DNA from 4 places in the Rhizobium sp. 22-785-1 genome. Region 4 is predicted to be linked to each of the others. Evidence: predicted binding sites of a transcription regulator. Region 4 holds the regulator's gene; each other region holds the start of a gene.
The links. Region 4 encodes PhoB, which activates phosphate uptake and scavenging genes when phosphate is short. Its sites were predicted from a motif close to TGTCATNNANCTGTCAT; they were not measured.
Positions count from the first base shown of each region.

Region 1: ACQZ5M_RS15010 (bifunctional 2',3'-cyclic-nucleotide 2'-phosphodiesterase/3'-nucleotidase) is a predicted target of PhoB. The motif match lies at 2,454-2,470, and genes of this name have one in related genera.
Region 2: ACQZ5M_RS07540 (DUF1045 domain-containing protein) is a predicted target of PhoB. The motif match lies at 1,844-1,860, and genes of this name have one in related genera.
Region 3: ACQZ5M_RS12245 (DUF2794 domain-containing protein) is a predicted target of PhoB. The motif match lies at 5,276-5,292, and genes of this name have one in related genera.

Region 1 is NZ_JBNWDI010000007.1:51,931-59,066, forward strand. Features, by position in the region: gene ACQZ5M_RS15005 (LysR family transcriptional regulator) at 1-303, shown strand, start outside; gene ACQZ5M_RS15010 (bifunctional 2',3'-cyclic-nucleotide 2'-phosphodiesterase/3'-nucleotidase) at 380-2,371, opposite strand; gene ACQZ5M_RS15015 (DUF1203 domain-containing protein) at 2,535-3,002, opposite strand; gene ACQZ5M_RS15020 (DUF4344 domain-containing metallopeptidase) at 3,164-4,048, shown strand; gene sseA (3-mercaptopyruvate sulfurtransferase) at 4,089-5,510, opposite strand; gene ACQZ5M_RS15030 (alanyl-tRNA editing protein) at 5,528-6,265, opposite strand; gene ACQZ5M_RS15035 (cysteine synthase A) at 6,278-7,136, opposite strand, start outside.
Region 2 is NZ_JBNWDI010000002.1:583,156-590,291, reverse strand. Features, by position in the region: gene phnE (phosphonate ABC transporter, permease protein PhnE) at 1-459, shown strand, start outside; gene phnE (phosphonate ABC transporter, permease protein PhnE) at 459-1,808, shown strand; gene ACQZ5M_RS07540 (DUF1045 domain-containing protein) at 1,959-2,651, shown strand; gene ACQZ5M_RS07535 (alpha-D-ribose 1-methylphosphonate 5-triphosphate diphosphatase) at 2,644-3,780, shown strand; gene phnN (phosphonate metabolism protein/1,5-bisphosphokinase (PRPP-forming) PhnN) at 3,777-4,376, shown strand; gene ACQZ5M_RS07525 (LysR family transcriptional regulator) at 4,386-5,267, opposite strand; gene ACQZ5M_RS07520 (CoA-acylating methylmalonate-semialdehyde dehydrogenase) at 5,375-6,871, shown strand; gene ACQZ5M_RS07515 (HutD/Ves family protein) at 7,096-7,136, opposite strand, start outside.
Region 3 is NZ_JBNWDI010000005.1:142,571-149,706, reverse strand. Features, by position in the region: gene ccmB (heme exporter protein CcmB) at 1-282, opposite strand, end outside; gene ccmA (heme ABC exporter ATP-binding protein CcmA) at 350-991, opposite strand; gene acnA (aconitate hydratase AcnA) at 1,265-3,958, shown strand; gene ACQZ5M_RS12250 (DUF1223 domain-containing protein) at 4,227-5,009, shown strand; gene ACQZ5M_RS12245 (DUF2794 domain-containing protein) at 5,315-5,707, shown strand; gene ACQZ5M_RS12240 (Bax inhibitor-1/YccA family protein) at 5,901-6,683, opposite strand; gene ACQZ5M_RS12235 (ABC transporter permease) at 6,949-7,136, opposite strand, start outside.
Region 4 is NZ_JBNWDI010000002.1:314,250-321,385, reverse strand. Features, by position in the region: gene pstA (phosphate ABC transporter permease PstA) at 1-43, shown strand, start outside; gene pstB (phosphate ABC transporter ATP-binding protein PstB) at 113-928, shown strand; gene phoU (phosphate signaling complex protein PhoU) at 1,019-1,735, shown strand; gene phoB (phosphate regulon transcriptional regulator PhoB) at 1,758-2,441, shown strand; gene ACQZ5M_RS06245 (hypothetical protein) at 2,512-2,988, opposite strand; gene ACQZ5M_RS06240 (GcrA family cell cycle regulator) at 3,116-3,655, opposite strand; gene ACQZ5M_RS06235 (aspartate aminotransferase family protein) at 4,107-5,315, shown strand; gene argF (ornithine carbamoyltransferase) at 5,374-6,285, shown strand; gene ACQZ5M_RS06225 (Hsp33 family molecular chaperone) at 6,546-7,136, shown strand, end outside.

The sequences.
Region 1 (7,136 bases), on a different contig from region 4:
ACATGGCGCGTCAGTGACATCGCAACCAAGTATCAGTTGATCAAAGGTGGTCTCGGTTGGGGCGGATTGCCGGCATCGCTTGTTCGAGGCGACATCATGAACGGTAGTCTCAAGGTACTTGATCTCGATGCCTACGAACTCGGCGAGTATCCACTTTATTCGCTGCGCAGAGCCGACACGCCTGCGGGTCCGGCGAGCCAATGGCTAATCGACAATTTTCAGCAACGACTATCCAAATGCCCGGACAATAAGAGCTTTTTGAATGCCGTGCGTCCCATAACGCTTAAAGACGCTGCGGAATAAGATCTCTCTGACCAGCTAACGAGGGGTATCTATCGAGGTGTATGATGGCGGCGGCTTGAAGCCGCCGCCACGGCCATTATCCCAACATCAGGCGGAACTTCGCGAAGCCTTCGGCGCCGTCGCCCGCTTCCTCGATCTTGGCGCCCTTCACATCCTTGGCGTATTGGCGGCCTTTCGGGCCGGTTTCGAAAATGGCGGTGGTGTCGGAGACTGGTGCAAACGACCAGTTATCGTCAGCAGATGGATTGATCGTGCCCTGATCCATAATGTAGCGCACGATCACATCGCGGTTGGTATCGGGCGCGACGAAGATGATCTTGTCGCTACCGATGGCCGGGAACTTGCCGCCACCGCTGGCACGATAATTGTTGGTGGCGACAACGAACTTCTGCTCCGGATCGATCGGTTTGCCCTGGAACTGAAGATTGACGATGCGGCTGCTGTCCGGGTTGGCTGCCTTGCCATCCTTGTCGAACTTGGCAGGTTTCGAGACATCGATCTGATAGGTGACCCCATCGATGATGTCGAAATTATAGGATGGGAAATCATTGTTCAGCAGCGGCGCATCCTTGGATCCTGCCTTGACCGTGTTGAACATGCCGGCCGACATCTCCAGCCAGTCTTTCACCTGCGCGCCGTTGATGAGCACGGCCTGCACTGTGTTTGGATAGAGATAGAGGTCGGCGACGTTCTTGATCGCAATGTCACCGGCAGGGACATCCGTATAATAGTCAGCACCGCCACGACCGCCCGACTTGAACGGTGCTGCCGCAGAAAGCACCGGCAGGTCCTTGTACTGCCCGTCCTTCAGCATGTCCTTGATGTACCAAGTCTGAGCATTAGAGACGATCTGGACCGACGGATCATCGGCCACTAGCGCAAAATAGGAGTAGAGCGGCGCAGAGCTCTTGCCGACGGGACGGCGCACATAGGCAAGCGCTCCATCATGGTCCTTCTTGACCGCTTCGATGACCTCCGGCTTGTCCTTTACATCCGCAACGATCTTGCGGTTGTCGTCGCGGTGATAGATCGGTCGGGCTTCTGAGGTGAAGTCGACGATCTTCCAGCTCTTGCCGTCCTTTTCCAGCAGCAGATCGATGAGGCCCATATGCGAACCCCAGAAACCAGCCATTACGGCAGGCTTGCCCATCAATGTGCCCTTAACCGGATCGGCACCATCGATTCCATCCCACGTCTTGGGGCCAGGGAAAACCAGATGCTGGTGACCGGTAAATACCGCGTCGATGCCTTGGACGCCAGCGAGATAAAGCGAAGCATTTTCCATGCGTTCGCTCTGGCCCTTGCCGTCGATGCCGGAGTGGGAGAGTGCTATCACAATATCCGCGCCCTGTTCCTTCATGACCGGCACCCAGGCTTTGGCAGCGTCCACGATGTCGCGCGTCTGCGCTTTGCCTTCCAGGTTCTTGGCATCCCACATCATGATCTGCGGCGGCACAAAGCCGATGATGCCGACCTTGATGGGGCTTGTTGCGCCGGAGCCGTCACGGATCTGCTTTTCCAAAATCACATAGGGTTTGAAGAAAAGGTCGTCCTGCTTTGGGTCTGATGCGAGTTGACCCTTAGTCAGGTTGGCGCAGACATAAGGGAAGTTTGCGCCACCCAGTGTGTTGAACATGAAATCGAGCCCATAGTTGAACTCGTGGTTGCCGAGTGTGCCGCAATCGTAACCAAGCACATTCATGGCATTGATGACCGGATGTTTGTCGCCTGCCTTCATGCCGCGCTCATAGGCAATGTAATCGCCAAGCGGATTGCCTTGGAGGAAGTCGCCATTGTCGACCAGCATGGAGTTGCCAGCCTCTGCACGCACGGCGTCGATCAGCGATGCGGTACGGGCAAGGCCCAGCGTGTCGTTCGGCTTGTCGGCATAGTAATCGTAAGGAAAAACGTGGACGTGAATGTCGGTGGTTTCCATGATGCGAAGATGCGCCTGATTGCCCTGAGCGCGCGCCGCGAAGGGATGCAGCATGACAAGCGCCGAAGACGCCGCAATACCGCTGAGAAGGGAACGGCGGGTAATGGGGTGAAGGCCGATAAGGGAAGACATGGAAACTCCTGATGTGAAATACGATTGACCTGTCTCGACGCGGGACAAGGTAGAACGAATTGCAGAGGAGTCTATCAGCAAAATGACAGGTGTGTGACACGGCCCGCTCAGCAGGCCGCATAAGAAAAAATTAATATTCAATGCTACGACGTCGTTTTTGACGTCACGCCCTGTCGATGCGGCACTGGAAGCAGTTGTTTCGCGCCGAGCGAACATGCACATAGGCAATGTCTGGACTTTCAAGCAGTTCCTGTGAACGCACGACGATCTTGGCAGTCGGCGTCACGGCGCCAGTGCCATAGACAATGCGATCGCCTGCATCATAGCCCCGGACGATGTAGTCGGTGCTGTCGAGCATGATGGGCAGCACTTGAGCCGCCTCAAGGGGAGCGCAGGGCTCGGCATGAATGAAGATCGGTCCTGTCTCGGCGTAAGGCTGTAGGTGACGAAACGGACGGTAAGAGAGAAGTAGCATCGGCTCACCACGCTGTATCTGGCCAAGGCAAGCACGACAGGGAAAGTTGTCCATAGCGATTATCCGTTCCGGTGGCTGACCGTTCGAATCGGGCGCGCCACTGCGGATGGCGTGCGCATGGGCTGGAGGAATGGCGCGAAAGAGGATGGCGGTCATGGCTGCTCCTTGACGGTGATCTATCAGTTGCTTCTTTGCCGCTATGATCGCCAAACGGTCTGCTATCCACCCGTTTCTTGTCGGTAAGCGATACCAACCCATTGCGTGGGCCGTTCTGTTTAGCGATCTATGCTGCGTCTCGTTCTGGAAAGTTTACGTCAATGCTGCGCAGGTTTCGAACCGTTCTTTCGGTTGTTCTTCTATGTTCCGTCATGCCTGTGGCACAGGCGCAGGTTGCGCCGGCGCTGGACGATTTGTCCGACGAGCAATTGCAGCAGACCGTGAATTTCGTCATCGGTAATGCCGTTTTCGGCCTCTATCACGAAGCGTCAAAGATGCTGATCTCGGATTTTGCCCTATCCAGTCCGGGCGAAGGCAAGGATGCAGCGGACGAGCTGGCGGCAACGATCATGCTAGAGGCAAACCAGGAATGGTTGGATACCGCAATCGTCAACGCCACCGATAGTTGGTATCTGGCGCGGAGCGCGCAAACACTTCCAGAACACAATCCGCCTGTCTATACGGTGCTTGTTCCAAAAGTCGGGCGTGATCAGCAGATGGCCTGCCTTATGGTCGGTAAGGATGAAGCTGGATATGGCGATCTGGCCACGATGATGGGGCTGCCCAAAAACGAGTGGAAGGCCTGCGAAACGGCTTACCCGCAAACAGTTGCTCGCTGGACTGAGCTGCTCAAGCCGCATGCCAAGACGCCGGGAACAACGAAATTCGATATACGATACGAGCCTGCGCGCGACCCCTTCCTCGACATCTATGCAACGATGGTAAAGGAATCGAAGGTTCTCGATCTGATTGCCCGCGGCTTTAGTGCCTATGATCTCAAGGGTGAGGTGAAGCTGACGGCCAGAAGCTGCGGGAGGCCGGATACCTATTGGTCAGCAGAACGCCGCGAAATCACCTATTGCTACGAGCTTGCCAGGTTTCACGGCGAGCTGATTGCCGCACATCTTCTAGCAAGCAATGGCGATCGCGGCGATGCGCCGGCAAAGGAAATTCCGACAGCCGTCAATCTTGGTCAGGAATTGTAACGCTCCGCTTGGCTTGATCCACGCGGAGCGATGAGGGCCTTCAACTGCGACGTGAAATTTCCAGATACTCGCTGTCGGTCAATGGCTCTACCCAGGCCTCGTAGGTGCTGACCGGCGAAAAGCCCATCATCTGGTAAAGCTGCAATGCGCGGGGATGATCGAGCGTGTTGGTGGAGACGGTTACCTTTTTCGGATTGTCCTGCCAGATCGAATAGAGCGCCTGAAGCAGGAACCATTTGCCGACACCGGCGCCGATCGCTTCTTCCATGAGACCGAAATAGGAGAGTTCAGTGACCTCTCCATCGCCCTTGTTGAACTCGAAAAAGCCGGCTGGTGAACCGTTCAGATAAAGCACGGTCACACAGTTCTTGGGGTCGTTCAAGACGGCAGAAAGCTCAGGATCGCTCATTCGCATGCGCTTTTGCCAGTGCCAGCGCTTACCGACACGCCAGTAAAGATAGCGATAGAAATGCAACGGGATATTGTGGGTGCGCATGATCGCGGTCTGGATATTGACCGGCACCGGCAGGCTGACCTTAGGCGCGGATGTCATTTCCAGCTGCGTGACATGGGCTTTCAAAGGACCGTAGGGCGTCGGGGGTACCGGCTCTGAGGGACCCGTGACGACAGGCGTATCCTGCTTCGATCCCCATTCCGACCACGAGCCGTCATAGAGCGAATTGTCCGAGTGGCCGAGCGATTCCAGCGCCAGGGTCACGACGGCAGCGGTTACGCCCGAGCCGCAACTTGTGACCACAGGCTTGGAGATATCGATACCGGCGTCTTCAATCATTTTGCGGATGGTCGGCAAGTCCTTGAAATGGCCATTTTCTGAGAAGGCCGTGGCTGGCAGGCTGCGAGCGCCCGGCATGTGGCCAGAGCGCATACCGGCGCGGGGCTCGGCCTCGTCTCCGGTGAAGCGGCCAGCACCTCTGGCGTCTGCCACCTGCTTTTCACCGGTATCGACAATGGCGCGCATATCGGAGAAAGACGTGACGCGGCTCGCCTTGAACTCGGCATTGAATTCTGCTGGCTCTACCTGCGTGGCTTCCGCTTCAAGCGGTTTGCCCGCGGCCTTCCAGCCGTCGAGACCACCATCCAGAACGTAAACCTTTTCGGCGCCCATAACACGCAGCATCCACCAGACACGCGGCGCGGAGAAAAAGCCGGGTCCATCATAGACTACGATCGTGTCGGATTCGCTGATTCCAAGTTTACCGACCTCCTCGGCGAAAAATTCCGGGGAGGGCAGCGAATGGGGAAGCCCCGTGTCATGATCGGCAATTGCGTCCTGATCGAAGAACACGGCGCCTGGAATATGTCCGCTCGCATATTCCTGCTTCCCATCGCGCTTGTGCGCCGGCAGATACCAGGAGGCATCGACAATACGGAAATTTGGGGTTCCAAGCTGCTGCTCGACCCAGTCCACCGAAACGACGAAACGGCTTTTATCGGTGCTCACGATGTTTCTCCCAGAAATCAGGCAGCGTCGGCGGGTTTGCCGAAGCGAATGCGGAAACGGCGGTTTTCCTTGCCCTTCTTTTCGATCTTGGCGATGTAAATTTCGCCAACTTCCTGCGTCTCCGATACATGAGTGCCGCCGCAGGGCTGGCTGTCAACCGAAGAGTTTTCGCCGATGCAGACAAGACTGACGCGGCCAAGGCCAACCGGCGGGCGAACATGCTTGGATTTGACGATGCCGGGATTGGCCGCCAATTCCTCATCGGTGATCCATTGAAGGTAGATGGGGTGGTTCTCAGCGACAAGTTCCATCAGCTTGGCGGTGATCGCATCCTTGTCGATCGTCTCGGACATGTCGAAATCGACCCGCGACTCGTCCTCGCCAACGGCCGCACCAGTGATCGGCCATGAGCAGACAACGGACAGCAGATGACATGCCGTGTGCATGCGCATCAGCTTATAGCGACGCTGCCAGTCGATATGGAGAGTAAGCTTTTCGCCGACCTCTGGTGCTGGCTGGCCTTCCAGAGGAACATGGATGATGACGCTCTTGTCGTCGCCATGTCGCGTGACACCAAGTTCGATCTTCGAGCCGTCGGCGCGCTCGAGAAAACCCGTATCGCCGGGCTGGCCGCCGGATGTGGCATAGAAGCAGGTCTGATCCAGCTCTATGCCACCATCATCATGCACTGCCGTAACCACCGCTTCGCAAGTTGAAAGATAAAAATCATCACGAAACAGGGCATTCACGGGCATGCTGCATTTACCTCAGACGGTTTCGTACGGAACCGAAAGCTCTTTCTTCTCAATCAGCCATGCGGGAAGGGGAAGGCCCTTTGACCGCAGAAAGTCAGGATTGAAGAGCTTGGACTGGTAACGGTTACCGTAGTCACAAAGTATGGTGACGATTGTATGCCCCGGTCCGAGGTCGCGGGCAAGCCGAATTGCGCCAGCAATGTTGATGCCCGACGAGCCCCCGAGGCATAGGCCGTCCTTGGTGATCAATTCGAAGATAATCGGCAGCGCTTCGGAGTCAGGGATTTGATAAGCGAAGTCCGGCGTGAAGCCTTCAAGATTGGCCGTGATGCGTCCCTGGCCAATGCCCTCGGTAATGGACGAACCTTGGGATTTCAGAACGCCGTTCTTGTAGAATTCGTAAAGAGCGGCACCTTCTGGATCGGCAAGACCGATCTTGATATCGGGATTGAAATCGCGAAGACCGTCCGCAACGCCCGCCAACGTGCCACCGGAGCCGACGGCGCAGATGAAGCCATCCACCTTGCCATCCGTCTGATCCCAGATTTCAGGCGCTGTCGTTTCGATATGCGCCTGCCGATTGGCGACGTTGTCGAACTGGTTTGCCCAGATAGCCCCGTTGGGATCCGTCTCGGCAAGCTGCTTTGCCAAACGACCGGAAACCTTCACATAGTTGTTGGGATTGGAGTAGGGGGCGGCCGGCACTTCGACAAGCTGCGCGCCGAGGAGCTTCAGCGCGTCCTTCTTTTCCTGGCTCTGCGTCTCGGGAATGACGATCACGGTCTTATAGCCAAGCGCGTTCGCGACCAGAGCCAGCCCAATGCCCGTATTGCCAGCAGTACCCTCCACGATAGTGCCGCCAGGACGCAAG
Region 2 (7,136 bases), 270 kb from region 4:
ATCGTCATTGCCGGATTGCTCACCGCCATTCTCTCGCTCGGTCCCATTGCCGCGATCGTCGCCATCACCATCCATACCGTCGGCGCACTCGGAAAGCTGTTCTTCGAAGTGGTCGAAAATGCCGATATGAAGCCGGATGAAGGCTTGCGGGCATCGGGTGCCAATTGGCTGGAGCGTGTGCGCTTTGCCATCGTACCGCAGGTTTTGCCGAATTTCGTTTCCTATGCGCTGCTGCGCGCCGAAATCAATGTGCGCGCCTCCACCATCATCGGTGCTGTTGGCGGCGGTGGTATCGGCGAGGTCTTCCGCCTGGCGATCGGTAACGATCATGCCGCGAAGACCTATGCCATCATCATCATGCTGCTGATCACCATCATTGCTGTTGACCAGTTCTCCGGCTGGCTGCGCCGTCGGCTAATCGGCCAGCAATCCTTTGAATTCGGACGGGGAGCGGCCTGATGTCCACAAGCTTTGTCATCAATGGTGCGGACCGCGAACGTCTTCTGTCCCAATATCCGCAGGTCTTTCAGCAGGGCTTCATGCGCCGATACGGACTGTTCGTCGGTCTGGTTGCAGCCATCGCCTATCTCGTCATCTGCTTCTTCGCCTTCAATGTCGGCCCGGCCTTGACCAACGGTCGCTGGGACCGCGCTTCCAGCTATATTCAGGACTGGTATTCCTGGCGCGCCCAGCCACGGCTTCGCTTCGATGATGGCAAGGTCGTGCCGCAATGGACGAGCCGCGGGCAGTATCCAGCCAACGCCAATATTAGCTGGCTCCAGCCGCTGCCGGATGGCGGCTATAGCGTGACCTATGGCGATCAGCAGAACCGCATCGACATCACCCCGACGCAGGCCAATGTCTACGTCGACGGCACGCTCTATCCCGTGACCATCGGCGCTGACCGCGTCACAGCCCCGGCCGGCGCGCCTGTTCAAATCCGCCAGGACGAGAACAAGGTCGTCGTCGAGTACGGCTTTGCCGGTCAGGCGGAAATTCGCACCTCGCAGCTTTATGTCCAGCGCCGCTTCCTCGGTTGGGCCAATTTCTTCTTCGACACCCGTTCGCAGTTCTGGGGCAAGAGCTGGGGCGACTTGGCAGCGCTGGCGCTATGGCAGAATCGCGTCGATCCGGCCCAGTCCAATATTTCAAAGATGGCCGATGATTTCCTCGGCAACGATGCCTGGCAGCATGAGGATATCTTGTCCAAGCTGTTGCAGACGCTGGTCATGGCCTTCCTTGGTACGCTTCTCGGTACGCTCTTCGCCTTTCCTCTGGCCTTCATCGCCGCCCGCAACATCACTGCCAACAAGGCGGCCAATTGGGGCATGAAGCGGCTCTTCGATTTCCTGCGCTCCATCGACATGCTGATCTGGGCGCTGTTCTTCACCAGAAGCTTCGGTCCCGGACCGATCCCCGGCATTGCCGCAATCTTCTTCACCGACACGGGTGCGCTCGGAAAGGTCTATGCCGAGGCTCTGGAAAATGTCGATGACAAACAGCGAGAGGGCGTGAAATCCGTCGGGGCGTCACCCATGATCGTCAACCGCTTTGGGGTCATTCCACAGGTGCTGCCTGTGTTCATTTCCCAATCGCTTTATTTCTGGGAAAGCAACACCCGCTCCGCCACGGTTATCGGCGCGGTGGGCGCAGGCGGTATCGGCCTCAAGCTACTGGAGGCCATGCGCACCAATCAGGATTGGGACAAGGTCGCCTATATGGTGCTGTTGATCCTCATCGTCGTCTTCCTGTTCGACAATATGTCCAACGCGATCCGCTCGCGCCTCATCGGCAAAACGCATCACTAAACATGCCACTGATATCCGGCAAATTTCCTGCCCGGTATCATCATTCTGTCATGGAAAAGGTCTACCCCGCACTTCTGACCTTGCGGGGCCGAGACAAGTCGTCTCAAATGACGCTTCCGCTGTTTTCATGACGTTTGAAAGTGCGACCCTGTGCGCTACGCAATCTATTTTTCGCCCCCCGGCAGCGATCCGCTGACTGAGACAGCGTCACGGTGGCTGGGACGCAACGCCTTTTCCGGTGAGGGCTTTGACGACTATGAAAGCTTCGCTGACCTCACCGAAGAACCAAGACGCTACGGTTTCCACGCCACGCTGAAAGCGCCTTTCGAACTGGCCGAAGGCAGACATGAGAGCGAGTTGGTGGAGGCATTCTCCGCCTTTGCAGCTTCACACGCCGCCTTCGATATTCCCGAAATCGTCATCGGCTCACTCGGGCCTTTCTTCGCACTGGTTCCGGCCACGCTCCATCAGCCGCTCCAGGATTTCACCGCCGATGTGGTGAGACATTTCGAGCCCTTCCGCGCGCCGTTGTCGGAGCGCGATATTGCCCGCCGTAAGCCGGAAACGCTCAGCGAAAGCCAGCGCGCCAATCTTCATCGCTGGGGTTACCCTTATGTGATGGATGATTTCCGCTTTCACATGACACTGACAGGGCCGGTGAGTGAGGCACGTAGGCAAGAGATGGCCGACATCCTGGCCGAGACATTTTCCGGCTTCATCCATCGCCCCCTGACCATCTCCGGCCTCGGCCTTTTTGTCGAGAAAGAGCGAGGCGAAGCCTTTACCGTTCATAGCTGGCAGCCACTGGCTGCTTCCAATACGAAAGACGTCCGAAATGGCTGAACATGTCCTATCCAATGCGCGCATCGTCCTCTCCGACGATGTTATCCAAGGTTCCGTCCTGATCCGCGATGGCGTGATTGCCGATATCAGCGAAGGCGCATCGCAAACCGGCGAAGACTTAGAAGGGGACTATCTGATCCCCGGCCTCGTCGAGCTTCACACCGACCATCTCGAACAGCATTATTCCCCGCGCCCGGGCGTCACCTGGGACAAGATTGCCGCTATTCAGGCCCATGATGCGCAGGTCGCGTCCTCCGGCATCACGACCGTCTTCGATTGTCTGCGCCTCGGCTCGGATGAGGATGGCGGCTTCGAGCGCGGCGAGATGCGCGACATGGCCGATGCCATCGAGAAGGCCAAGGGTGAAGATCGCCTTCGCTCCGATCACCTGCTGCATCTGCGCTGCGAGGTTGCTTCCGCCGACGTGCTGGAGCATTTCGAGGATTTCGAAAACGATCCGCATGTGCGGCTGATTTCGCTGATGGATCACTCCCCGGGCCAGCGTCAGTTTCAGACGATGGACCAGTACATCATGTTCTACCAGAAAAAGCGCGGTCTGAGCGATGAGGCCTTCAGGGCCTTTGTCGACCGGCGCGTCTCGGCCTCCGGGAAATATTCCGGCAAGCACCGCGATTACCTTTCCGCCCGCTGCGCCGAACGCGGCATCACCGTTGCCAGCCATGACGACGCCACTGAAGCCCATGTCGAGGAGGCGATCGGCCATGGTGTGCGGCTTGCTGAATTTCCCACCAGCGTCGAAGCCGCAAAAGCATCGCACACGGCGGGCATGAGTGTTCTGATGGGCGCGCCGAACATCGTTCGCGGCAAATCCCATTCGGGCAATATTGCTGCGCGCGATCTCGCCGAACTCGGCGTTCTCGATGTGCTGTCCTCTGATTACGTGCCTTTCAGCCTGCTCTACGCGCCCTTCCTGCTCGCCGATCAGGTGGACGGGATTACCCTTCCCAAGGCACTTGCGATGGTCACGGCAACACCGGCAAAGACGGTTGGTCTGACAGATCGCGGTTCTATTGCCGAAGGACTGCGCGCCGACCTCGTACGGGTGCGTCGCGAAAGCGGTGTGCCCGTGGTGCGCAGCGTCTGGCGGCAGGGAAAACGTGTCGCATGAGCGTTGTATCGTCAGACGCATTTCCGCCGAATTTGGACACCCTCGGAACGATGATCGTCGTTGTCGGTCCGAGCGGTGCCGGCAAGGACACGCTGATCGACTACGCGGCCGAGCGGCTGCGTGATCAGGCAGATGTGCATTTCGTCCGGCGTATCATTACCCGAGACAGTGACGCGGGTGGCGAGAACCATGAGGGTTGCAGCGAAGAGACCTTCCAACGAAAAAAGGTAGCCGGCGAATTTTGTGTGTCCTGGAGTGCCCACGGTCTGCATTATGGAATACCCGCTTCGGTCAAGCAGCATCTGAAGAAGGGCGGCGTGGCGGTGGCGAATGGCTCACGCTCCGCACTTCCCCACTTCAGAGCAGCCTTCCCCAACTTGAAAGTGGTGGTGGTCACAGCACGGCCGGAAATCCTCTCCGCCAGGCTGGCGAACCGGGGCCGCGAGAGCATGTCGGAAATCATGGGCCGGCTCGACCGCAAGGTGGAGGCAATCTGCGATAGTTTCGACGTGACGACCATCGACAATAGCGGCGAGATCGAGGAGGCGGGATCGGTCCTGCTCGCTCTCCTGCAGAGCAGCATATCGACCCGATAGGCTATTCGTTCACGAGAAGCTGCGACGCTCCTTCGCGACGATATCCTGCAGGAACTGCACCACCGTTCTTACCCGCGCAAGCTGACGGGCATTTTCGTGATAGGCGGTCCAGTAGGATCGGCGAATCGATATCTCGGGAAGTAGGCGTACAAGGCTTGGATCGTTGCGGGCAATGTAATCATGCAGGATGCAGATCCCGGCACCGGAGCGTACTGCTTCGGTCTGGCCTATGGCGCTGGAAATCGCGAAGGTCGCATCCCAGTCGCGGAGAACCTCTGCGGTAAAATTGAGTGACGGCGAAAAGATGAGATCCTCGACATAACCGATCCGCCGATGCTGCCTTAAATCTTCGACCTTTTCAGGCGCCGGGTTCCCCTCGAGGTAGCTCTTCGACGCGTAGAGACCGAGCGAGTAATCCGTCAGCTTCGAGTAGATCAGCCGCCCCTGCTCGGGCCGCTCGATGGTGATCGCAATATCCGCCTCGCGCTGCGAAAGCGAAAAGGATCGCGGCACCGGCACGAGCTCGATTCTCAGTTCCGGGTGAGCCGCCGTCAACTCTCCCAGGCGTGGCGCAAGAAACGAAACACCAAAACCGTCCGGCGCGCCGATGCGCACGGTGCCGCTGATGCCCGCCACACCTTGGCCAAGCATTGCCTGCACCGAGAGCATTTCGGTTTCCATCCGCTCCGCCGCCACCAGAAACTGATTCCCGTCCTCTGTCAAAATGCAGCCGGTCGTTGTCCGGATGAATAGCTGGGCACTGAGCGCCTTTTCCAGTGCTGTCATGCGACGGCTGAGCGTCGCGTGATTGACGCCCAGAATCTTGGCGGCAGCCAGAAACTGACCACTGCGCGCTACGCTGAGAAAAATTCGCACATCGTCCCAGTCCATCGCTGCGCCCTTATTTCGTTTTATGCACAACGGATGCGTATTCCTGACCATTGCTTTGTGCAACTGAAAACAGGATGGTGGGTCATCAAGAATCCCTGGAGGACACCATGAACGAGATCGGCCATTTCATCGACGGCAAGCGCGTAGCAGGTACAAGCGGCCGCACGTCGAATGTCTTCAATCCGGCAACCGGCGAAGTGCAGGCGACCGTGGCGCTGGCAAGCGACGCGGAAATCCTCGCGGCGGTACAGAGCGCCAAGGCCGCGCAGCCGAAATGGGCAGCGACCAACCCGCAGCGTCGCGCCCGCGTCTTCTTCAAGTTCGTCGAACTCCTCAACAAGAACATGGATGAGCTGGCGGTGCTGCTCTCCAGCGAGCACGGCAAGACGGTCGAAGATTCCAAGGGCGATATCATTCGCGGCCTGGAAGTCTGCGAGTTCGTCTGCGGCATTCCACATCTCGCCAAGGGCGAGTTCACCGAAGGTGCAGGCCCGGCCATCGACATGTATTCCATCCGCCAGCCTGTCGGCATCGGTGCTGGTATCACGCCTTTCAACTTCCCTGCCATGATCCCCATGTGGATGTTCGCCCCGGCAATCGCCTGCGGCAACGCCTTCATCCTCAAGCCATCCGAGCGTGATCCATCTTTGCCGATCCGTCTCGCAGAATTGATGATCGAAGCAGGTCTGCCCGCCGGCATTCTCAACGTCATCAATGGCGACAAGAGCGCAGTGGACGGCCTTCTGACCAACCCGGATATCGGCGCGGTCTCCTTTGTCGGCTCCACGCCGATTGCCCGTTACGTTTATGGTACCGCCGCAATGAACGGCAAGCGCGCCCAGTGCTTCGGCGGCGCGAAGAACCACATGATCATCATGCCGGATGCCGATCTCGATCAGGCGGTCAACGCGCTGATGGGTGCCGGTTACGGTTCGGCTGGCGAACGCTGCATGGCTGTGTCTGTTGCCGTGCCGGTGGGTGAAGAGACCGCCAACCGTCTGGTTGAAAAGTTGATCCCGCAGATCGAGGCATTGAAGATCGGCCCTTATACCGATGACAAGGCCGACATGGGTCCTCTCGTCACCAAGGAAGCGCAGACGCGCGTCAAGGGCCTGATCGACAGTGGTGTGGAGCAGGGCGCCAAGCTTCTGGTCGACGGTCGCGATTTCAAGCTGCAGGGCTATGAGGACGGTTATTTCGTCGGCGGCTGCCTGTTCGACCACGTCACGCCTGACATGGATATCTACAAGCAGGAGATCTTCGGACCGGTTCTCTCCGTCGTCCGCGCCCAGAATTACGAAGAAGCGCTCGACCTGCCGATGAAGCATGAATATGGCAACGGCGTCGCCATCTTCACCCGCGACGGCGATGCCGCCCGCGACTTCGCCTCGCGTATCAATATCGGCATGATCGGCATCAACGTTCCGATCCCGGTTCCGCTCGCCTATCACTCCTTCGGCGGCTGGAAGGCTTCGAGCTTCGGCGACCTCAACCAGCACGGCACGGACTCGATCAAGTTCTGGACCAAAACCAAGACGATCACTGCCCGCTGGCCATCGGGCATCAAGTCTGGCGCTGAATTCGTCATGCCGACGATGAAGTGATGCGGATTGAAGTTTGAAAATGGAGGCCCCGTTTGCGCGGGGCCTTTCTTTTGGCGGCCCCAAACTCTCCCTCCGGTCATCCTCGGGCTCGACTCGAGGATCCATTTTTCCCAACGGCATTAATGTCTTATGGATCCTCGGCTCAAGGCCGAGGATGACGGCGGAGAGGGAAGTTGGCCGTCATCTTCAAGCAGAGCGTGGCTTAAGCATCTCTTGGTCGAGCGTTAAGCGGCCTCTTGAAATCGGATTTCATAGCAGACGATAT
Region 3 (7,136 bases), on a different contig from region 4:
TTTGACCAGAACCGTCAGCACCAGCGGATTTTCATGCATCAGGATCAGGTCAAGGGAGCCGTCGTCCCTTTCTGCCTGAAACAGCCGGTCCAGGCCGAGAAGCGCTGCAAGCAGGGCGCCGATCCAGACGATGGCAGGGCCGATGCGGGAAAGGAGATTGAGGTCCGGGCCGACGCCGAAGGGTATGACGGCAACGACCGTCATGAAGAACAGGACGCCGATCAGTGCACCGCCGCCAGCGCGGATGGAGAGCTTGAGGTCTCGCAGGAACAGCGCGATCATCGGGCGGGGTTCCTGCTTCCGGGGCGTTTGCGCTTGAGGGTATGCTCGGTACAGGTGAGGAAGCTCATCAATAAACCTCCTCCACTCCGGCAAACCCAGTCATCCGCAACTCTTTGGCATCCTCCAGTCCAAGCGGCTGGTGCGTTGCCGCGACCACGAGACCACTCCTTGCCAGATGCGCCTTCACCAATCCGGTAAACATGCGGTCCGCCTCTGCATCCAGCGCTGCCGTTGGCTCATCCAAAATCCAGATCGGCTTCCAAGCCACGAGCAGCTTGGCCATGGCAAATCGCCGTTGCTGGCCGGCGGAAAGGTATCCGAAGGGCAGGTGGGTGATACCGGCAAGGCCGACGATCTCGGCAGCGTCTTCGATGGAGGCAGAGGGCACGCCGTTGAAGTCACCGAAGAAACGCTTCCAGAAGGAGAGGTTCTCGTAAACTGTCATTTCCTGTTTCATGGCGTTGCGGTGGCCGAGATAGTGGCTGACTTCAGCGGGCCGTGTGCCCTCTTCAATTCCTTCGCCGGCTATCTTTATGGTCCCGGTCTCGGCAGGCAGCAGGCCTGCAAGGACGCGTAGAAGCGTGGATTTGCCTGACCCGTTGGCGCCGGTGAGAACGAGGGCGACGCCATCCGTTAACTGGAGAGAAACGTTCATGAATATAAAATCTTCGCCCCGTCTGACGCCAAGATTTTCCGCTGTCAGATGCACTGCTCCGCCTCGTTTAAGAATTTCATCATCTCGATCAAAAAAAATCGATTTTAGCCATGAGTTGGTCTGGCACGTTTTGGCGAAATTATCTATATGGGTCTCAACCACGCCAGCGGCCGGCGTGAACATCACCTAGCGCCGGACCTGAATATTGCGGAAGCAATTTTCTCGTGCGGACAGCGGAAATGGTCGTACCCGCATCCTGATGTGCATGATAGTGCATAGGTGTCCGCACGCGCGTGTTGGCTATCAGAATGAACGGGGTTTACTACCGTGGCAAAATCTCTCGACAGTTTCAATTGTCGTTCCGTTCTTACCGTCGACGGTAAGGAATATGTCTATTACAGCCTGCCGAAAGCGGAAGCGAACGGCCTCAAGGGCGTCGCCAATCTCCCCTATTCGATGAAGGTTCTGCTTGAGAACCTGCTGCGCAATGAAGACGGCCGTTCGGTTCGCAAGTCCGATATCGAGGCTGTTGCCGAGTGGCTGAACAACAAGGGTCTGAAGGAAGCGGAAATCGCTTACCGTCCCGCCCGTGTTCTGATGCAGGACTTCACCGGCGTTCCCGCCGTCGTCGATCTCGCAGCCATGCGCGATGGCATCAAGGCTCTCGGCGGCGATCCGGAAAAGATCAACCCGCTCGTTCCCGTCGACCTCGTCATCGACCACTCGGTCATCGTCGACGAGTTCGGCAATCCGAATGCTTTTGCCCGCAACGTCGAGCTCGAATATGAGCGCAACGGCGAGCGCTACCGCTTCCTCAAGTGGGGCCAGCAGGCGTTCAAGAACTTCCGCGTCGTTCCGCCAGGCACCGGCATCTGTCACCAGGTGAACTTCGAATATCTCGGCCAGACTGTCTGGACGAAGGACGAGGATGGCGAGACGATCGCTTATCCGGATACGTGCGTCGGCACCGACAGCCACACGACCATGATCAACGGTCTTGGCGTTCTGGGCTGGGGCGTTGGCGGCATCGAAGCCGAAGCGGCCATGCTCGGCCAGCCGGTTTCGATGCTTCTGCCTGAAGTCATCGGCTTCAAGCTGACGGGCACGCTGAAGGAAGGCGTTACCGCGACCGACCTCGTTCTGACCGTGGTGCAGATGCTGCGCAAGAAGGGCGTCGTGTCCAAGTTTGTCGAATTCTTCGGCCCCGGCCTCGACACACTGCCGGTCGCAGACCGTGCGACGATCGGCAATATGGGTCCGGAATACGGCGCGACCTGCGGCTTCTTCCCTGTCGATACCGCCACCGTTGGCTACCTCAACATGTCCGGCCGCGCGAAGGATCGTATCGCGCTCGTCGAAGCCTATTCCAAGGCGCAGGGCATGTGGCGCGACAATGACGGCTCGCAGCTCGTCTTCACCGACACGCTGGAACTCGACCTCAACGACGTCGTGCCATCCATGGCCGGTCCGAAGCGTCCGGAAGGCCGCCTGCCGCTCGAAACCATTGCTTCGAACTTCGCGACCGCTCTCGAGAACGACTACAAGAAGCCTGGCCAGATCGACACTCGCTATGCGGTGGAAGGCGAAAGCTACGACCTCGGACATGGCGATGTGGCAATTGCCGCCATCACGTCTTGCACCAACACCTCCAACCCGTCGGTGCTGATCGCTGCCGGTCTTCTCGCCCGCAACGCCGTTGCCAAGGGCCTGAAGTCCAAGCCGTGGGTAAAGACATCGCTTGCACCTGGAAGCCAGGTCGTGGCGGAATATCTGGAAAAGGCTGGCCTGCAGAAGGAGCTCGACGCGCTCGGCTTCAACCTCGTCGGCTTCGGCTGCACGACCTGCATCGGCAACTCCGGCCCGCTGCCAGCGCCGATCTCCAAAACCATCAACGACAAGGGTCTGATCACCGCTGGCGTTCTTTCCGGCAACCGTAACTTCGAAGGCCGCATTTCGCCGGACGTCCAGGCGAACTACCTCGCTTCCCCGCCGCTCGTCGTCGCTTATGCGCTGGCCGGCACGGTGCAGAAGGACTTGACGAAGGAGCCGCTCGGTGAAGACCAGAACGGCAACCCGGTCTATCTGAAGGACATCTGGCCGACCTCTGCGGAAGTCCAGGAATTCATCCAGAAATACGTGACCCGTGAACTGTTCGAGACCAAGTACGCGGACGTGTTCAAGGGCGACGAAAACTGGCAGGCCGTTCAGGTTCCTGATGGTCAGACCTATGCCTGGGACGACAACTCCACCTACGTCCAGAACCCGCCTTACTTCGTCGGCATGGGCAAGAAGGGCACTGGTCTCAAGGACATCAAGGGCGCGCGCGTTCTCGGTCTCTTCGGCGACAAGATCACCACCGACCACATCTCTCCGGCCGGTTCGATCAAGGCAGCGTCTCCTGCCGGTGCTTATCTCACCGAAAACGGCGTGGCGGTTGCCGACTTCAACCAGTACGGCACGCGCCGTGGCAACCACGAAGTGATGATGCGCGGCACGTTTGCCAACATCCGCATTCGCAACCACATGCTCGGGCCGAACGGCAAGGAAGGTGGCTACACCATCCACTATCCGTCCAAGGAAGAGATGTCGATCTACGACGCTGCGATGAAGTACAAGGATGAGGGCGTTCCGCTCGTCATCTTCGCCGGTGTCGAGTACGGCAACGGCTCCTCGCGTGACTGGGCGGCAAAGGGCACCAATCTGCTCGGCGTCAAGGCCGTGGTGGCGCAGTCCTTCGAGCGTATTCACCGCTCCAACCTGGTCGGCATGGGCGTCGTGCCCTTCACCTTCCAGGAAGGCACAACTTGGGCAAGCCTGGGTCTGAAGGGCGACGAAACCGTCACCATCGAAGGCCTCGAAGGCGAGATCAAGCCGCGCGAAACCAAGATCGCAAAGATCACCTATTCGGACGGCACAGTGAAGGAAGTTCCGCTGCTTTGCCGCATCGATACGCTGGACGAAGTGACCTACATGGACAATGGCGGCATTCTGCAGACCGTTCTTCGCGATCTGGCAGCCTGATCCATCCGTCAAAGACATCGAACGCCGGGAGCAATCCCGGCGTTTTTTTGTGTCCGATCGGGACGCTCTGCGCATGAGATCATGATTGGGGAATTGCGTGAACGCGACGGCTCGCCATCCAGGTCTTTTGCACCCGCACGGGGCTTGCGATGCTCACCCCATCGTGACTTCCTCTTGAACAGAGTTCGAGGCTATTTTCCGCCTTGCCTCCACACCCAAATTGATTGCATCAATGGTTCGGACCGGCATTCAGACAAGGGTTCATATCATGCCGAATAAAATTGGCCCGCAGCGAAGCGGCACTTTTAGAAATGGGCTTCGCAGCTTCGGCGTTTCCCTGTGCCTTTTCGGCGGGCTTTCTGGCGGTGCAGCTTACGCACAGGACGGGCTGAAAGGCGTGGTCGAACTCTTTACCTCGCAGGGCTGCGCGTCCTGCCCACCGGCGGATGCCAATTTGCGCAAGCTTATCCAGAACGGCGATGTGATTGGCCTGTCCTATCACGTGGACTACTGGAACTATCTCGGCTGGACGGATTCGCTGGCGTCGAAGGAAAACACCGAGCGGCAATATGGCTATGCCCGGGCGCTCGGGCGCAACAATGTCTATACGCCACAGGCCGTGGTCAACGGACGCGACCATGTGAAGGGCGCGGATATCCAGACGATCTACAAGCGGCTCGACGATTTCAATCATGCGGGAGAGGGCCTGAGCGTTCCCGTCAGCACCGAGCGCGTCGGCGACGAGATCGAGATCGACATTGGCGCCGGTGAGGGCAAGGCAGAAGTCGTGGTTGCCTATTTCAACCGCGAGCAGGTCGTGGACGTCCAAAAGGGCGAGAACCAGGGCAAGACCATTTCCTACTGGCACAGTGTCTATGACGTGCAGACGGTGGGCATGTGGGATGGCAAGGCTATGACGGTCAAGCTGCCGGCAAGTGTGATGGCAAAGGCCAAGTCCGGCGGTTGCGCCGTGTTGCTGCAAAAAATGGATGCAGCGGGCAATCCGTCAGCTATCGTCGGCGCGAACGTGCTGATGCATTCTGAGGGGTAAGGCTCTCGGAATAGGTTTCCCCGATCCCCGCGAGGGGGAGATCCGGTCCGGGCATTGGGGGCTGGGGGTAAAGGGTCAATGCACCGGACCGGGTCATCTTGGTGCCTAGGCATCAATTGACGATCGCACTATTCCACCGAATTCGGGCCATGATTTGTTTGAAATTGGGCATTTGAGCCAGTCCGCGTGCCTCATTGGTTACCGATCAAGGTGTCGTTTGCACATCAACGTTGCGGGCTTGCAATTTGTCCAAGCCGGGCACAGACTGTCGCGCAGATGTCATATGCAGTCGAGCGAGGTGCCGGATGACCGATCAGCCGGATTTGCATTACGCGAATTCTCAGACGCGAGAAGGCTCAACCGTCGTTGATCTTCGTGAGTATAAACAAAGCAAGGATCCCTTGCCTGTCACCTTCCACCGCCGGGAATTGGACGCCATTCTGCGCATCTATGGCCGCATGGTGGGCGAGGGCGAGTGGCGCGACTATGCCATCGACCACATGAAGGAAAAGGCGGTGTTCTCCGTCTTCAAGCGCTCCGGCGAAATGCCGCTGTTCAGGATCGAGAAAAACCCGAAGCTAGCTGCCAAGCAGGGCGCTTACTGCGTTATCAACACCGATGGCCGCATTCTCAAGCGTGGGCATGAGTTGCCTCAGGTGCTGAAGGTATTCGACAAGGCTTTGAAGCTGATCGACTAGAGCGCCGTGCGCCTATTGGACGCGCAACGAGCGCTTCGCCGCTTTGAATTGATGTATCGTGCTTTCCGCAGATCGGGTCCGATTTTAGGGCCGGTGCTAAAAAACAGTCAGAAGCGGCGCTTCCTCTGCCTCGTAAGTGGACATGAAAAAGGCGGCCGGTGGCCGCCTTTATGTTTGAGCGCTGTCGCGACCCTTAGTTGTTCCGGTTGCCCAGGAACTGAAGCAGGAACATGAATAGGTTCAGGAAGTCGAGGTAGAGCGTCAGCGCACCCATGATCGCCTTGCGACCGGCTACGAGAACGTCGTCACCTTCGAAGTACATTTCCTTGATCTTCTGCGTATCGTAAGCCGTCAGACCCGCAAAGATCAGGACACCGATTGCAGAGACAGCGAAGCCTAAGCCGTCGGACTTAAGGAAGATGTTGACGATCGACGCGATGATCAGGCCGAACAGGCCCATGATCAGGAACGAGCCCATGGCGGACAGGTCCTTCTTGGTCGTGTAGCCGTAGAGCGACAGCGCGCCGAAAGAAGCAGCCGTAATGAAGAACGTCTGGACGATGCTGGCTTCGGTATATCTCAGGAAGATCGAAGAGATCGAGAGACCGACGAGTGCCGCATAGACCCAGAAGGTCGACTGGGCGGCAGACACGCTCATCTTATGCACGCGGAAGCTCAGGAAGAAAACCAAAGCTAGCGGAGCCAGCATGACGGCCCAGCGAAGCGGGGATGCATAGATCGCGTAGCCCAATTCCGTCAGCATCTTTCCGTTGGGCAAAGTCGCGACAGCCGCAGCTGGATCAGATGTCACAGCGAGGCTAGCAAAACCGAAGGCAGCAACACCGGTAATCACCAGTGCGAGCGCCATAAGGTTGTAGACCTTCACCATGTAGGAGCGAAGACCTTCGTCGATCATCGCACCAGACTGAGCACGGCCCTGGGCCACGCGGTTCTGGTAGTTGTTAAAGTCAGCCATTGTTTCCTCTTTTAGCTCCGAAGTTGCTACGGTGTCGGGATAAGACCGTTACACGGACATTACCCCAGGCGCCGCTGCGGAGCTACAGCAAGCCTACCAGAGAATATGAGACGATGGCGCATTTGTTACAAGAGCGGAGAATGCCGAAAAAACACCGTATGCGCGAAAAGCGATAACGTTTTTGACATCATTACGAAGAATTAATCGTAAAAGTTAAATCGCGCGCAACTTTTCCGATTTCAGCTTCTGCTTTGCATCTAGTGGATTATTCACCCGCCTGGCGCAGCACAGGTGCTGCCTTCTGCCCGAGAATGCGCCATGTGCCGATCAGGCCGATGCCCACCGTCATCAGGAGCGACACGACAAGCGTGCCGATCGCCACATCTGGCAGGAAGCTGGACGGCAGCTTCATGATGCGGGCAATCACGAACCACGCGGAGACACCACCCGCCA
Region 4 (7,136 bases):
GGGCGCAATCCTCCTGCGTCGCCGCTTCGAGCGTCGCTGGTAAAAGCATTTTGAGAAAAGTGGATACCGGGTTTCCGTCTGAAAATGCGAAGAACCAAGGGAGAACGGAACAATGAACATGTTGTCGGAAGCAGCAGTTGAAAAGGCGCTGGACAAGAAAATGAATGAAGTTTCCTATAAGATGATCGGCAAGGACGTCTCCGTCTACTACGGCGAGAAGCGCGCCCTTTACGATGTGAACCTCAATGTTCGCGAAAACACCGTAACGGCACTCATCGGCCCATCCGGTTGTGGCAAGTCCACCTTCCTGCGCACATTGAACCGCATGAACGACACCATCGACGGTTGCCGCGTGACCGGCCAGATCACGCTCGACGGTGAAGACATCTACGATCCTGCAATCGACGTCGTCGAGCTTCGCGCGCGTGTGGGCATGGTGTTCCAGAAGCCGAACCCGTTCCCGAAGTCGATCTACGAAAACATCGCCTACGGCCCGCGCATCCATGGTCTTGCCCGCAACAAGGCGGATATGGATCAGATCGTCGAGTCTAGCTTGCAGAAGGCAGGTCTCTGGAACGAAGCCAAGGACCGCTTGCATGAGTCCGGTACCGGTCTTTCCGGTGGTCAGCAGCAGCGCCTGTGCATCGCGCGTGCTGTTGCCGTTTCGCCGGAAGTCATCCTGATGGATGAGCCCTGCTCGGCGCTCGACCCGATCGCGACTGCCAAGGTCGAGGAACTGATCCACGAGCTTCGCGCCAACTACACCATCGTCATCGTGACCCACTCGATGCAGCAGGCCGCTCGCGTGTCCCAGCGCACCGCCATGTTCCACCTCGGTCATCTGGTCGAGGAGAACGATACGGACAAGATGTTCACCAACCCGGATGACCAGCGTACCCAGGACTATATCATGGGTCGTTTCGGCTGATCCTGCTGTTGCCCGCGCATCCCACCGCGCCTGTCGCTTGAGCCAACAAAAGGCTTGCGACAGGGCGTTTCGAAACTGGAGATTACGACTATGCCGACACATTCCCACATCATGTCAGCCTATGACGAGGAGCTGAAGTTCCTCAGCCGCCGGATCGCCGAAATGGGCGGACTGGCCGAGCAGATGTGCGCCGACGCCGTGCGCGCGCTCGTCAATTCCGATGCGGCCTTGGCGCAGAAGGTCATCTCCGACGATACGATCCTCGATCACGCCGAGCGTGAAATCGGCGACAAGGCGATCGTGACGATCGCGAAGCGTCAGCCGATGGCCGCAGACCTGCGCGAAATCATCGGTTCGCTGCGCATCGCCGCAGACCTCGAGCGCGTCGGCGATCTGGGCAAGAACACCGCCAAGCGCGTCATTGCAGTGGCAGGCACCGGCGTTCCGCGTAAACTGGCGCGTGGCCTGGAGCACCTTTCGGAACTGGCGCTGGTTCAGCTGAAGGAAGTGCTGGACGTCTACTCCACGCGTTCGGCGGAAAAGGCCCAGGCCATCCGCGAGCGCGATGAAGAGATCGACGCCATGTACACCTCGCTCTTCCGCGAGCTTCTGACCTACATGATGGAAGATCCGCGCAACATCACCACCTGCACGCATCTTCTGTTCTGCGCCAAGAACATCGAGCGTGTAGGCGACCACGCGACCAACATTGCCGAGACCATCTACTACATGACCACCGGCAGCCAGCCTGCAGGTGAGCGTCCGAAGGACGATAGTTCCAACACGCTCGGCGCTGTGACCGAGTAAGCGGCAGATAGGATCTGGAGCCATGGTGCCGAAAATCGCCGTTGTCGAAGATGAGGAGGCGCTGAGCGTCCTCCTGCGTTACAATCTCGAATCCGAAGGCTATGACGTCGACACTATTCCGCGTGGCGACGAGGCGGAAATCCGCCTCCAGGAGCGCACGCCGGATCTTCTCATCCTTGACTGGATGTTGCCGGGCGTCTCCGGCATCGAGCTTTGCCGTCGCCTGCGTATGCGGCCCGAAACCGAGCGTCTGCCGATCATCATGCTGACGGCACGCGGCGAGGAAAGCGAACGGGTGCGCGGTCTGGCAACGGGCGCTGACGATTACGTCGTCAAGCCCTTTTCCACGCCAGAGCTGATGGCACGCGTCAAGGCGATGTTGCGCCGCGCCAAGCCCGAGGTTCTATCCTCCGTGCTGAAATGCGGCGATATTGAACTCGATCGCGAGACGCACCGCGTTCACCGCAAGAGCCGCGAAGTCCGCCTTGGGCCGACCGAGTTCCGTCTGTTGGAGTTCCTGATGACGTCGCCGGGACGCGTCTTCTCCAGATCTCAGCTTCTCGATGGCGTCTGGGGACATGACATCTACGTGGATGAACGCACGGTAGACGTCCATGTCGGTCGCCTGCGCAAGGCACTGAACTTCTCAAGCATGCAGGATGTGATCCGTACCGTTCGCGGTGCCGGATATTCCATGGAAGCCTGATTGCCTTAGGGAGCGCTTTCTATCATGGCTAGCGCTCCGATTTTCTGACGCAGCAGCCTCCAGCATATGGCTACGAGGCGTCAGATCTTGAGGTAGGAAGGGGATAGCGCGCGGCGTCTATTTCGTCCTGCGATAGCGGGCTGCGTTCCAGCACCTCCTCATAGTGGGCTCTGGTTCGAGCGCCATAACTCTCCTTGATGTCGTTCATCAGCTCGATTTCCTGATACATCCAGTTCCAGCGCGAGTAGCGCTCAGGATCGCCAGAGCGACCGGCTTGCTTTTGCCGAAACTCAAGCTCTCGATCGCGCACCAACGCGCTCGAGACGATCGACATCAGTTGGAACGCGGCATCGTCCATGTCGTTCGCCTCGCGCCGCCAATACTCCTCGCCACGCTCTTCGCAGATCAGCCAGTAGCGACCCCGTCGCCATTCGACATATACCGTCCCGTCGCCGCGTGCGCGGCGCGGGATCGGAGGGAAGGGCGTTTTGACCACCTTCGTCCATAGGACCGAGATATAGTCGTAGAGCGTGTCGATCGCGTTCATGGTGGTAGTCTGCGCATGATCGCTGCTGCAGGCAAGTCTGGACCAATTGGATCGAGGAAACGCTTGAAGGAACGCACAAAAAAAGCGGGCCGAAGCCCGCTTTTCGAAATGGTCTTGAAACTGAGCCTTACGCCTTACGGCGTTCGCTCACCGGCTGGTAAGCCATTTTCGCGTGGAACTTGCAATAAGGCGACGCTTCAGCTGCTTCGCAGCCACAGAAGTGGAAGTCGTCCTTGAGCGGGTCACCGACGGGCCACTTGCAGGTACGTTCGGTCAGCTCCGTCAGTGTCAGGCGACGCGAGATCGGGATGACGACATTGTTGGAAGAGCGGACATATTCCATGGGCTCGACCGCGTCGATCTCCATGTCTTCCTTGAACGCGAGAGCGCCAGTGGTGCGTGCAGGTGCAGGACGGCTCGTTGCGACACGGGCCGGAGCAGCCGTGTAGCTTGCTGGGCGCGGCGCTGCTGCAGGACGCTTAGGCGCAGGGCGCGACGTGGCGACCGTGCCGCCAGCCTTGGCGCGACCTGGCAGGTTCAGGCGGTGAACCTTGCCGATGACGGCATTGCGGCTCACACCGCCCAGTTGTGCTGCGATCTGGCTTGCGCTAAGCCCTTCGGACCATAATCTCTTGAGTTTTTCTACTCGTTCGTCCGTCCAGTTCATGCCGCTTCTCCGCTCGTCGCGTTGTTTCGGGCAGAATCCACCTACGATGCCGTGGAGTGAACCACGCGCAGGCCATTTGCCAGATTGTAGGTGACTAGTTCCGCCGCATTGCAGTCTAGTAATTGACGGTTAACCTAATCGTCGGTTGACTCCGTGACAAGAGTCGCAGGAATCATCTGGAATCGATTTTCCGGTTTTCCCCAACTTGCTTCCCGTGTGAGTCAGAAAGGCAACAGTTGGTGGTTGCTGGAAGCTTGCCTACCAAGGCTTGTAAATGCCCGAAAGTGCCGAGATTTGTTGACATTAGGTGGGGAAGTGACAATAGTGACCTCGCAATGAAGACAGCATGCAAGCCGCCGCGAGGCGGCATTTTTGATTTTCAGGGCAGGGATAACCCGCTAGCCCTATTGACAGTCGTCTGTCCCGACTTGACGTAAGGAGTGATGTCGCCATGGCCGAAACTGCCCCCAAATCCGGGCCGTTGTTCGATACGTTTTCCAGAGCCCCCTTACGCTTCGAACGAGGCGAGGGCGTTTGGCTGATCACGGAAACCGGCGAGCGATATCTCGATTTCGGTGCGGGCGTCGCCGTGACCTCCGTCGGCCACAGCCATCCCCATATGGTTGAATCTCTGAAGGCGCAGGTAGAGAAGGTCTGGCACCTGTCCAACCTTTATGAGGTTGCAGGTCAGGAAGTGCTGGCCAAGCGGCTGACCGATGCGACTTTTGCCGACAAGGTGTTCTTCACCAACTCAGGCGCCGAAGCGCTGGAATGCGCCATCAAGACCGCACGCCGTTATCAATACACCCACGGCCACCCGGAAAAATTCCGCATCATCACCTTTGAAGGCGCGTTTCATGGCCGCACGCTTGCCACCATCGCGGCTGGCGGCCAGGCCAAATATCTGGAGGGTTTCGGCCCCAAGGTCGAGGGTTTCGATCAGGTGCCGTTCGGTGATCTCGACGCGCTCAAAGCTGCTATCGTGCCTGAAACGGCAGCCCTTTTGATCGAGCCGATCCAGGGTGAGGGCGGTATCCGCGTCGTCGCGCCTGAGTTCCTGCGTACGCTGCGGGCGCTTTGCGAAGAGCACGGCCTCTTGTTGATCTTCGACGAAGTGCAGACTGGCGTTGGCCGTACCGGCAAGTTTTTTGCGCATGAATGGTCCGGCGTCACGCCCGACATCATGGCGGTTGCCAAGGGCATCGGCGGCGGCTTCCCTTTCGGCGCTTGCCTGGCAACGGCAGACGCCGCATCCGGCATGACCGCCGGCTCGCACGGGACGACCTATGGCGGCAACCCGCTGGCCATGGCCGCTGGCAATGCCGTGCTTGATATCGTTCTGGCTGAAGGCTTTATCCAGCACGTGCGCGACGTGGCGCTCGTCTTCCGCCAAGGATTGGCTTCGTTGAAGGATCGCTATCCGGATGTCATCGAGGAAATCCGTGGCGAAGGTCTTCTGCTTGGTATCAAGGCGCGGATTCCTTCCGGCGATCTGCTTCAGGCAATGCGCGCAGAACATCTTCTTGGTGTGCCGGCGGGCGATAACGTCATCCGCCTGTTGCCGCCGCTGGTCGTCACCGCTGAAGAAGCGCGTGACGGGCTTGCGCGCATCGAGAAGGCCGCTGAAGCACTTACCACCAAACTGGCAAAGAGCGCCTGACACAAGGCGCATCGAGGGCCGGCGTAAAGGGTGGCCCGCATTGATGGGACTAAATTAAATGGCAAAGCATTTTCTCGACCTTTCGGCCGTCGGCTCGCAAGACCTGCGGCTCATTCTCGAAGACGCAAAGAGCCGCAAGATCGCGACCAAGAACGGAACGGCGGACAAGCCGCTCGCCGGTAAGATGCTGGCGATGATTTTCGAAAAGCCGTCGACGCGGACCCGCGTGTCCTTCGATGTCGGCATGCGCCAGCTGGGTGGCGAAACGCTATTTCTCTCCGGCACTGAAATGCAGCTTGGCCGCGCCGAAACCATCGGCGACACGGCAAAGGTTCTGTCGCGCTATGTGGACGCTATCATGATCCGCACGACCGATCATAACCGTCTGCTGGAGCTTGCCGAACATGCCACGGTTCCTGTCATCAACGGCCTGACCGACGAGACGCATCCCTGCCAGATCATGGCCGACATCATGACCTTCGAAGAGCATCGCGGCCCTGTGATGGGCAAGACCCTTGCCTGGACGGGCGACGGCAACAATGTACTGCATTCGCTGGTCGAGGGCTCTGCCCGCTTCGGCTATAAGATGAACATGGCTGTGCCCATGGGCTCTGAACCCTTGGACAAGTATCTAAACTGGGCGCGCAACAATGGCGGCGAGATTATGTTGTGCCACGATGCCGAGCGCGCCGTCGCCGGTTCCGACTGCATCGTCACCGATACCTGGGTCTCCATGAACCAGGAGCACAAGGCGCGCGGCCATAACATCTTCCAGCCGTATCAGGTCAATGAAGCCCTGATGAAGAAGGCCAATAGCGAGGCGCTCTTCATGCATTGCCTGCCCGCACACCGCGGCGAGGAAGTGACCGATGCGGTGATCGACGGCCCGCAATCGGTGGTCTTCGATGAGGCGGAAAACCGTCTACACGCGCAGAAGGCCGTGATTGCCTGGTGCATGGGCGTCATCTGATCTGGAGTTAGGGTAAAAGCGAGGGGCGCCGCCGGAAACTTGAATTTCCAGCGCGACGCCCCATCTCTACGCCAACCAGTGCTGCCGGTTCACGGCGGCGTTTCATCAATCGTTTATCGCGACATTTGGGCAGGGGATGGTTTCGTTTTGCCATTCCCCGCTTTATCTTTGCGAGAACCGCACAAAAGACCTGCTGATCGCGACCGAAAACGTGGCGATCGCATCCGCATTTCGGACGGCAGGTAAGAAGGAGCAGGACCATGGCGGCCGTGACCGTAGAACTGGATGATATGAACTTTGCTGGCGACGATAAGGTCGTCCCCTTCCAGGTGGAAGGGCTAGACGTTCGCGGACGCGCAGTGCAGGTCGGTCCGCTCTTGAACGCGATCTTGCAGCGCCATGATTATCCGCCCGTTGTCGCCCGGCTTCTGGCGGAAGCCTTGGTGCTGACGGCGCTGATCGGCACGTCGCTGAAATTCTCCGGCAAGCTCACGGTGCAGACCAAGGGCGATGGTCCCGTCGATCTTCTGGTCGCAGATTTTACCGCGCCGGAAAACATGCGCGCCTATGCCCGCTTCGATGAAGATCGTTTGGCAGAAGCGACGGCGGCTGGACAAACATCGCCCGAGCAGCTTCTTGGCACCGGCATTCTCGCCTTCACCATCGATCAGGGCGTGGGCATGCAGCCCTATCAGGGCATCGTGCCTCTGGACGGTTCATCGCTGGAGGAAATCGCAAGCGTTTACTTCCGTCAGTCTGAACAGTTGCCGACGCGGGTGCGCTTGGGCGTTGCCGAGTTTTTCGACCGCGACAGCGAGGGTAAGCCACGTCGTGGCTGGCGTGCCGGTGGC